Regions from separate parts of the Glutamicibacter sp. BW77 genome, predicted to be linked through region 2. Evidence: predicted binding sites of a transcription regulator. Region 2 holds the regulator's gene; the other holds the start of a gene.

Region 1 (4,389 bases), on a different contig from region 2:
AATTTCCTGCTCGTCCTTGGTGTGGTGGCGCGACACTGGCTTGGCCAACAGCGCGGAGGCCCGGGCACGTCCGGCGGACGGGTCTGGGACTTGAATACTCAGTCCGCTTACGCTCGCGGTGACCGCGCGGCTGCGTTGCGAATTGACGATAATGCGTGCATCTCCGGCGCACCAGAGCTGTACGGGTTTGCGCCGATGCTGGCCGAGGAAGGAGAACCCTAGCTGGGCGAGCATTTGCGCAATCAGTTCCGGGTCTTCGGTGCGGATTTCGGCGAAGTCGAAACCGCTGGCTTCCTGGACGCCGGGCAGCGAAACCAGATTGAGGTTATCCCTGACTTCTTCTGTCCCCAGTAGCGCTGCGGTGCGTGCCTGGAGCCAAATTAATGAACGCAGCCCATCGATGGCGGTGAGCTCAACATTTGACTGCCGGAAGACGTCGTTAAAAATCTCCAGGGAGACGATCCCGGAATATCCAGAACGTACGAGGTAGCCAAGGAATACGTCTAGTTCAAAGCCGCCTTCACCCGGAAAAACGCGGTAGTGCCGCGACCAGGAAAGGATGTCCATGGACAGCACTGGTGCGTCGGCAAGCTGCACAAAGAAGATCTTCTCCCCTGGGATCTGGGCGATCTGCGCCGGATCGTCACCGCGCGAAAGAATGTGAAAGCTGTCAATGCACAGCCCTACGTTGTCGCGGTCAACCAGCTTCACGATCTCCCATGAATGCTGGTAGGTATCCACGTACTTGCCCCAGGCCAGGGCCTCGTAGGCGATGCGCACGCCATACTGCGCTGCGAGGTCTGCAAGGCGGCGGATCTGCGCGGCGAAAAGCTGATCGTCATTGATCGTCGCGGTGCCCACGTTGGAGCACAGCAGGATCAGGTCCATGCCAAGGCGCTGCATCAGCTGGAATTTCGCTTCGGCGCGGCGCAAGTTCGCCACCAGGACCTCTTCTTCAACTCCCTCAAAATCACGGAAAGGCTGAAAGAGGTCCAGGCTGAGCCCGAGCCGTGCGGCGAAGGCCCTGACTTCTTCGGGAGACATCGGGCTGACGGTGAGATCTTGTTCGAAGATTTCAATGCCGTCAAAGCCTGCCTTGGCGCAGGCAAGCATTTTTTCTTCGAGCGTGCCCGAGAGGCAGACGGTGGCTATCGAAGTGCGCATTAGAGTCCTGCCTCCAGCATTTCCAGCAGGTGAGCGCGCATTCGGCCGGCGTCCGGGGTTAACCCGGTGATGATGCCAAAGGCATCAACTGCCTGTCCAACCGCCATATTTCCGCCATCGAGCACTTGGCATCCTAGATCGCGGGCGGCAAGAATCAGCGCGGTGTCCACCGGCCGGTAGACGCAGTCGGCCACCCAGTGCCGGGACGTGAGATTTGAAATGTCCAGCGGCAGTCCCGGGTGGTGATGCATGCCGATGGGGCTTGCGTTGAGCAGTCCGTCCACGTCGGCAAGCCGCGCCGGTGCCTCATCGGGGCGGATCGCCACAATTGCGGCGTGTGGGAAATGAGTTTTCAGTTCGGCTGCACGTTCGGCTACCCGCGCGGTATCCGGGTCTGACAGGAACAGTTCCTTAACTCCCGCATCGAGCAGGGCAAAAGCGACCGCCGCCCCGGCTCCCCCAGCGCCTAGCTGCAGGACCTTATCCAGCTTCGCTTCGGGCAGCCCGCCGGCCAGCGCCCAGCCGAAGCCCGAGGCGTCGGTGTTATGTCCAAAGAATTTTCCGTCTTTGATGATGACGGTGTTCACCGCGCCGATGGCTGTGGCGTTCTCGCTGACTTCATCGAGGTAATCAATGACCACTTGCTTGCACGGATGGGTAATGTTGAAGGCGTTAAATCCCAGTTCGGCACCGGATTTGAGCAGTTCCCCGACGTCTTGTGCCCCGCGTTGCAGGACCGTGAGGTCAATGGGCCGGTAGAGGTAGCGCAGCGATTGCGCATCCGCTTCGCGTTCGTGCATGGGTGGGGTCAACGAAGGCAGCACCCCGTCACCAATGAGTCCGACCAGATAGGACTGAGTAAGAGTACTCACCGTGTTACCCAACTTTCCGTCATGCTTTACGCAGATATTGCGCTGACTGTGATTTACATCTACTCTATATCAATGTACACATTACGTACAAGTGTACGTATAGCGCACATATTTTTGTTCTTCAGCTCGCCCGCAACAAAACAAAGGAGTTTTCCGATGCCCTCCACACGCGAACCGTCGGCCTCTCAAGTGCCCGGCACCGGGAAACGCACCCCCGTTAAGGCAGCAGTCGCCAGCTTCATGGGAAGCGCCGTCGAATACTACGACTTCTTCATCTTCGGCTCCGCCGCAGCACTGATCTTCCCGCATATTTTCTTCCCCGACGCCGACGCGAACGCCTCGGTCATGTCCTTGGCAACCTTCGGCTTTGCCTACATCGCACGACCTATCGGCGCGGTAGTCTTAGGACATTTTGGTGACCGTATCGGACGTCAAAAAGTTTTGATGTTCACCTTGGTGCTCATGGGCGCCTCAACCTTCGCTATCGGTTGCTTGCCGACCTTCGAACAAGTCGGCTGGCTCTCTCCGATCCTGCTGGTGCTCGCTCGGCTTTGCCAGGGACTCTCTGCAGCTGGCGAACAGGCCGGCGCATCCTCAATGACCCTGGAGCACGCACCTGATCACCGCCGCAGCTTCTTCACCTCGTGGACACTGACCGGAACCCAGGGCGGCCAGATCCTCGCCGCACTCATTTTCATCCCTGTCATGGCACTGCCCGATGACATCAAATACGGTATCGGCTGGCGCATCCCCTTCTGGCTTTCTGCCGTAGTGGTGCTGGTGACTTTCTTCATCCGCCGTTCACTGCATGAAACCCCAGAGTTCGAGGAAGCGAAAAAGAGCAATAACATCGCTAAGCTGCCACTGGCAGTCCTGCTGAAGTTCCACTGGAAAGATGTCTTGCGTGTGGTGCTGTGCGCATTTATTGCCGCCGTGTCCACCGTGTACGGAACGCTTGCCATCTCTTACGGCAAGAACATCGGAAATATGGACGCCTCGATCACCCTATGGCTTGTTGTTGCAGGCAATATCGGCGCTTTGTTTACCCAACCCTTGTTCGGCAAACTTGCAGATGCCATCGGCCGCAAGCCAGTCTTCATCTACGGAGCAATCTCTTCCGCAATCGTTATGCCGTTCTACCTGCGCAGCATGGAAACAGACAATACGCTCTTGCAGTTCGCTCTTTCTGTGGCGGTCTTCTCCTGCGCTTACGCAGCGGCCAATGCCGTCTGGCCTAGCTTCTACGCCGAGATGTTCTCTTCCAAGGTGCGCTTCTCGGGACTGGCGATCGGCACCCAACTCGGATTCCTCATGGCTGGGTTTGCTCCGTCCATCGTGGCCGCCATGGGCGGTCTAGAACCAGGAGGCTGGGTCAAGATCAGCCTGTTCACTGCCGCAATTTCGTTGATTGCAACAATTTCCGCGTTGACCGCTCGCGAGACCTACCGGGTACCCACCGCGCAGCTGGGCAGCAGCCCGGAATTGGTGACTAAGTAAAAGCAGCAAAACTTGATGCCCGGCATGAGACCCACCCTCAGATGGTGATCATGCCGGGCATTGTGCTGCCTGGACGTACGTGATTACTACGCGTCGGTGCGGTGCCCGAGCATGCCTTGGATATGCCCGGTGACCACATCGCATCCGGGAGCATCCATCACGATCGTGTAATGATTGGTCCTCGGCACTTCTTCGGTTTTCAGTCCGTGCAGCTTCTGCGCCCACGACTGCACATACTCTGCCGTATACAGTCCCGGCTCGGCACCCATCAGCCCCTTCGGCGAGCGCAGGAATGTCACCGGATGACGAAGTTCTTCCAAGGCCTGGAACAGTGAAGCTCCGCGGTGTAGTTCCGCGGTGTCCTCGGCCAATGCCTGATATTTTGTGGCCGGGCGCAGCTGCGGAGCGGCACCGTCCAGGTCATACTCGATGTACTCATCAACCACGTCGTTCCAGTTGTCGGCGAAGGCGGGGTGCGGTTTCCAGAACTGTTGGTACGCGGCCACCGATTCGAAGGTCATCGACAAGCGCTGCGCCGCGGGACCAAGGACCGCATCGATGATCTGCTCGTCATCCAGCCCTTCGGGAACCTGCAATGGCAGGCCACCGTCCACCAGCAGCAGCGAAGAGACCAGATGCGGGTAGAGGTCTGCGAAGACCAAGGACACGAAAGCACCCATCGAGTGCCCGATCACCGGGATCGGTCCGGCGCTGAAATGATCTGCAACCCGGGCCAGATCCGCGGCGTGTACCGGCATGCCGTAAGGTCCTGGCAGCTGGTTGCTGCGGCCCCGGCCGCGCAGATCTGGGGCGATCACGCGCACCCCGGGCAGCGCTTGGGCGACCATGCCCCAGG
Region 2 (4,389 bases):
ATTCGGCAGACATGTCTTCCTTCGCTTGTGTGTAAGTGCTATTTCTGTGCGCCCAGCAACGTGGCTAGGTGCTCTAAGAAGGCGGTGGTTTCGGATTCGGTTCCGGCGGTAACGCGCAACGTACCTTTGATTCCATTGTCGCGGACGATGATGCCGGCATCCAGCAAACCCTGCCAGATAGTGTGTGGATCTTCCAACCCGCCGAAGAAGACAAAATTCGAATCCGAGACCGATGGCTTCAGGCCGAGCTCAGTCAACCTCGTGACGATTCGATCGCGCTGCGTCTTGATCTCTTCAACTTGGGCCAGCAACAGGTCGATGTTCTTCAACGCAGCGATGGCAGTCGCTTGGGTCACCGCAGACAGGTGGTAGGGCAAACGCACTAGACGAATCGCGTCGGTTACTTCGGGAGCTGCGGCTAGGTACCCTACTCGGGCTCCGGCCAGCCCGAAGGCCTTGGACATCGTGCGCGAGATGATCAGCCGCTGACGGCCGTCAAGTAAGGTAAGCGCCGATTTGGTGTTTGCCAACGAAAATTCCGCGTAGGCTTCATCGACCACCACGATGGCCTTGGTTTCACTGGCTGCCTCGTAGACCGCTTGGATGACGTCTAACCCCAGCGCCGTGCCGGTGGGATTGTTTGGGGAGCACAAGAAGATCACATTTGGCCGGTGGGTACGCACCTGTGCAGCGGCGGATTCGGCACTGAGTGTGAAGTCCTCGGCGCGGGTGCCAGCGATAAATTGAGTATCGGTGCCGCTGGCTAACAACGGGTACATCGAATACGTGGGGACAAAGCTCAGCAGGCTGCGTCCCGGCCCACCGAAGGCTTGCAGAATTTGCTGGAGAATTTCGTTAGAGCCGTTGGCCGCCCAGATGTTCTCGCGATCCAGGTTGTGTCCCAGGTAGTCGGCGAGCAGTTCACGCAGTTCGGTAAATTCACGATCTGGGTAGCGGTTGAGGGTAGTGGCCGCCTTGGCGACTTCTTGGGCGATGGCGTCGACTACGCTTGTTGGCAGCGGATGCGTGTTCTCGTTGACGTTCAGCTGAATGGGAACGTCGATTTGCGGCGCACCATATGGGGAAAGCCCGCGGAGGTTCTCACGCAAAGGCAGCTGACTCAGAAGTTCACTACGGTCATTCACGCATTAATTCTAATGGTGAGTTGCTCTGCGTGGTGAATCCACGACAAGAGCAGGTAACAATGGTGAGCTAATACCTAGTTCGCGAGTACCGGAATGTTGATGGTGTCCCCCGCGTAAAGCATGCCGGTATCGATCGCGTTCAACTCTTCGATATGGTTCATTGCCGCGTTAACCTCATAGCCCTGCGCATACTCACTAGCCAGACTCCATAGTGTGTCCCCTGGAATGACCGTGACTTCTACGGTTTCCAGACCGGCGGGGAGGTCGGTAGATGCGTTGGCGCTGGAGGTGAGCATCGTGAAGAAGAACGCCGCGGCGATCGTCAACAAGAAGACTGGGATGCCCACTAGGACAGCCCACCCACGACGATTGATGCGGATCTTCAGCGGCGCTTTGTCTTGCTGCGGTACGAGTGCGAGCGTAGTCATGACATTTCTCCTCAACGATTTTAATGATGCGAACTGATATTCGAATACAGACTTCGAACACTTGTTCGATACTAGTACATCTTTTCTAACAGACTCTGATCGAACTTGTCCAGACTCTTTCGAACAAATCTTTGAAAGAAGCGACAAAATCAACTAAGATTTCGAAGTAGAAGATCAGTAAATACATCACAACATTGGGCACCGACAGTTTGAAGGTTAGAACTGAGGACCGAATGCAAGGGAAGGCAAAACCACATGTCAGCATCACAGCGCACTCCCCGGTCAAATGCCCGATCGCTGACCATACGTCAGAAAAAAATCCTCGAAACCATTCAACGCTCGATCGGCAGAAACGGTTACCCGCCATCGATGCGTGAGATTGGCGACTCTGTAGGACTTAAGAGCTTGTCCAGCGTGACCCACCAACTCGGGCAGCTGGAAAAACTTGGGTACATCCGCCGAGACCCCCGCCGCCCGCGCGCCATGGAAATCCTGCTCCCCTTGCAGCTGGCTGAAGATGGCGATTCAACTGAGGAAACCTCGACCACACCGGAGCCGGTAGAAGATGCCAAGGTGATCGAGCTAAGCACCTCAGCCGACACCACCATGGTGCCTCTGGTCGGACGGATCGCCGCCGGCGGGCCAATTTTGGCCGAACAAACCGTCGAAGATGTATTCTCGCTACCGCGTCAGTTGGTGGGACACGGCGAATTATTCATGCTCAAGGTCTCTGGTGATTCAATGGTGGACGCCGCAATTTGCGACGGCGACTGGGTGGTTGTTCGTCGCCAACAGACCGCCGAAAACGGCGATATCGTTGCAGCACTGCTCGACGAGGAAGCCACTGTGAAGACCTTCCGGCAGCGCGATGGGCACACCTGGTTGCTTCCACAGAACTCCCGTTACGAACCGATTCTTGGTGATGCAGCGACCGTAATGGGCCGCGTCGTTTCGGTCATGCGCTCGCTCTAATCCGAGAATGTTGAAACGTTTTTAAAGTAGTCAGCCACCGTCCATGCACCGATTAGAAGTGCGTGGACGGTGGTTTTTTCATGCCTACCTAGTCGCGCTGCGCACCGGTACGGCACACGCGTTGAGCCGCTTGCAGGATCGTCCAACGTTGGATCGCCGCCGAAAGCTGCGTCTCAGTCCTGTCGGCAAGCTGCGCTGCCGTGAGGCAAATAAGCCGCGCAGCAGTACGCTGGCTCGCTGCGGGAAGCCGCGGGTCAAGCGCGGCTAGAGCAAGGTAGCGACAGAGAATTCCGGTGAACAGATCCCCGTCGCCACCGGTGTCCAGGCGTAACCCGGTGCCATGATCATCGTTGGACAGCTGCACGTTGATCGACTCAATAAGTGATCGTGCCTGAGCTAGATGTTCGGCGCTCCCGCTGGCCAATAGCGCGCCGAGCACCGTGCCTTGATTGTAGGTATAAATTGCGTGTTCAAGCTGCGGGCCGCTGGCAGTTAGCCGGATGCCGTCAAGGTAGAGTCCGGTGCGTTCATCGTGCAGATTGTGGCGCATCCAGTCCAATAGATGCTTACTGCTCTGAACATCGTTAATCCGTGCAAAGTACAAGGCTGCCGGACCGTTGGAAGGGGTGTTTTTGAAGTCCCGTTTACGTGACCAGTAAAGCCCGCCACCTAGTTTGTCGTCTTGGCCGAGTACCATCTGGCGGCCCAACGCCCGCATTGCGAGGGTGGACAACAGTGCAGGGCGCGCCGAAAGTTGCAGACTCAGCTCGTTCAGCCGGGTCGCTGCGAGAAGTAACCAGGCCATATCGTCGTAGAAGTAATTGGGGAAGCATGCGAAATTGCGGATGAGGACGCCACGCAGCAACTGTTTAGCGCGCTCCCAGTTCGCACGTGCCTTGCTGCGGTCCCCCGCCTGCAACGCGCTGAACGCCGCATCAATGATCGCATCCAGATAGTGTGCCTGCCACCAATAATGCCATTCGGACCAGGGGCGTGCGCCTGCCTTAGGTAGCGGTTGATCAGGCAGTGCGCGCAACGCGCCGATCCAGGTACCGGGTATCCCCATCAGCCGATGCCCAAAACGTTCATGTATGTCGGCTTCGGCTGACAGGGCCAGACGGTGCCAGTGTTCGGCATCGGTAATATCGTGCGCAGCTGATGGCGAGTCTGCGTGAGGATCGTGCATTGGATCATGCGCTGTGCTCATGGACCCCTCCCAGCTGTCGAAATTCCGTGGCTGGGTACCAGCGTAGTCCGAATTCACCGATGCATCGAGCACTGTTTAGGCGCAGCCGATTAGGCGGCGAGCACCTCGGCGGCCGAGAACCAGTGGGTGTTGCGTCGAGGTTGTTGATCGGGGTCCAAAAATTTGGGCAGTAGCACCGCCGGGGGTTTGCCGTCGGCGACGATCAGGGTAAATAGTCCTGCGTGCCGGGCATGATGGTGCATTGGGCAAAGCAGTGCCCCGCGGTCCACCCGTGTTTCTCCGCCTTCCTCCCACGGATCCACGTGATCCGCTTCGCAACGGCTGGCTGGCATATGGCAGCCCGGGTAGATACAGCCGCGGTCTCGTGCGGCCAACGCACGTTTCATATGGGGTGGGAAGAGCCGTTTGGATCGACCGATATCTAGCGGTTGACTCTTACCGTTGAGTACCGCGGGGTAGATTCCGGCGTTGCACATGAGGGTGCGGGCCGCGGCAGCGGTGAGCGGCAGACCGTTCTCGGTGGTGGCAAAACTTTGCGCACCGGCAAGCATTTTTTCGTAGTTCAGGTGCACGATGACTTGTGGAGCGACCAATGCCGCGCCGGAATCTTTGCTGCCCACACGGTTGGCACGCAAGA

The links. Region 2 encodes LexA, which represses DNA repair genes until DNA is damaged. Its sites were predicted from a motif close to TCGAACANNTGTTCGA; they were not measured.
Region 1: CIK74_RS05835 (shikimate dehydrogenase) is a predicted target of LexA. The motif match lies at 2,139-2,154, and genes of this name have one in related genera.

The regions. Positions count from the first base shown of each region.
Region 1 covers NZ_NRGT01000047.1:80,319-84,707, reverse strand. The annotation lists gene CIK74_RS05840 (sugar phosphate isomerase/epimerase and 4-hydroxyphenylpyruvate domain-containing protein) at 1-1,164, opposite strand, end outside; gene CIK74_RS05835 (shikimate dehydrogenase) at 1,164-2,036, opposite strand; gene CIK74_RS05830 (MFS transporter) at 2,193-3,533, shown strand; gene CIK74_RS05825 (alpha/beta hydrolase) at 3,620-4,389, opposite strand, start outside.
Region 2 covers NZ_NRGT01000037.1:37,787-42,175, forward strand. The annotation lists gene hisB (imidazoleglycerol-phosphate dehydratase HisB) at 1-13, opposite strand, end outside; gene CIK74_RS03995 (histidinol-phosphate transaminase) at 39-1,145, opposite strand; gene CIK74_RS04000 (LysM peptidoglycan-binding domain-containing protein) at 1,220-1,573, opposite strand; gene lexA (transcriptional repressor LexA) at 1,829-2,545, shown strand; gene CIK74_RS04010 (glycoside hydrolase family 76 protein) at 2,634-3,752, opposite strand; gene CIK74_RS04015 (DUF222 domain-containing protein) at 3,842-4,389, opposite strand, start outside.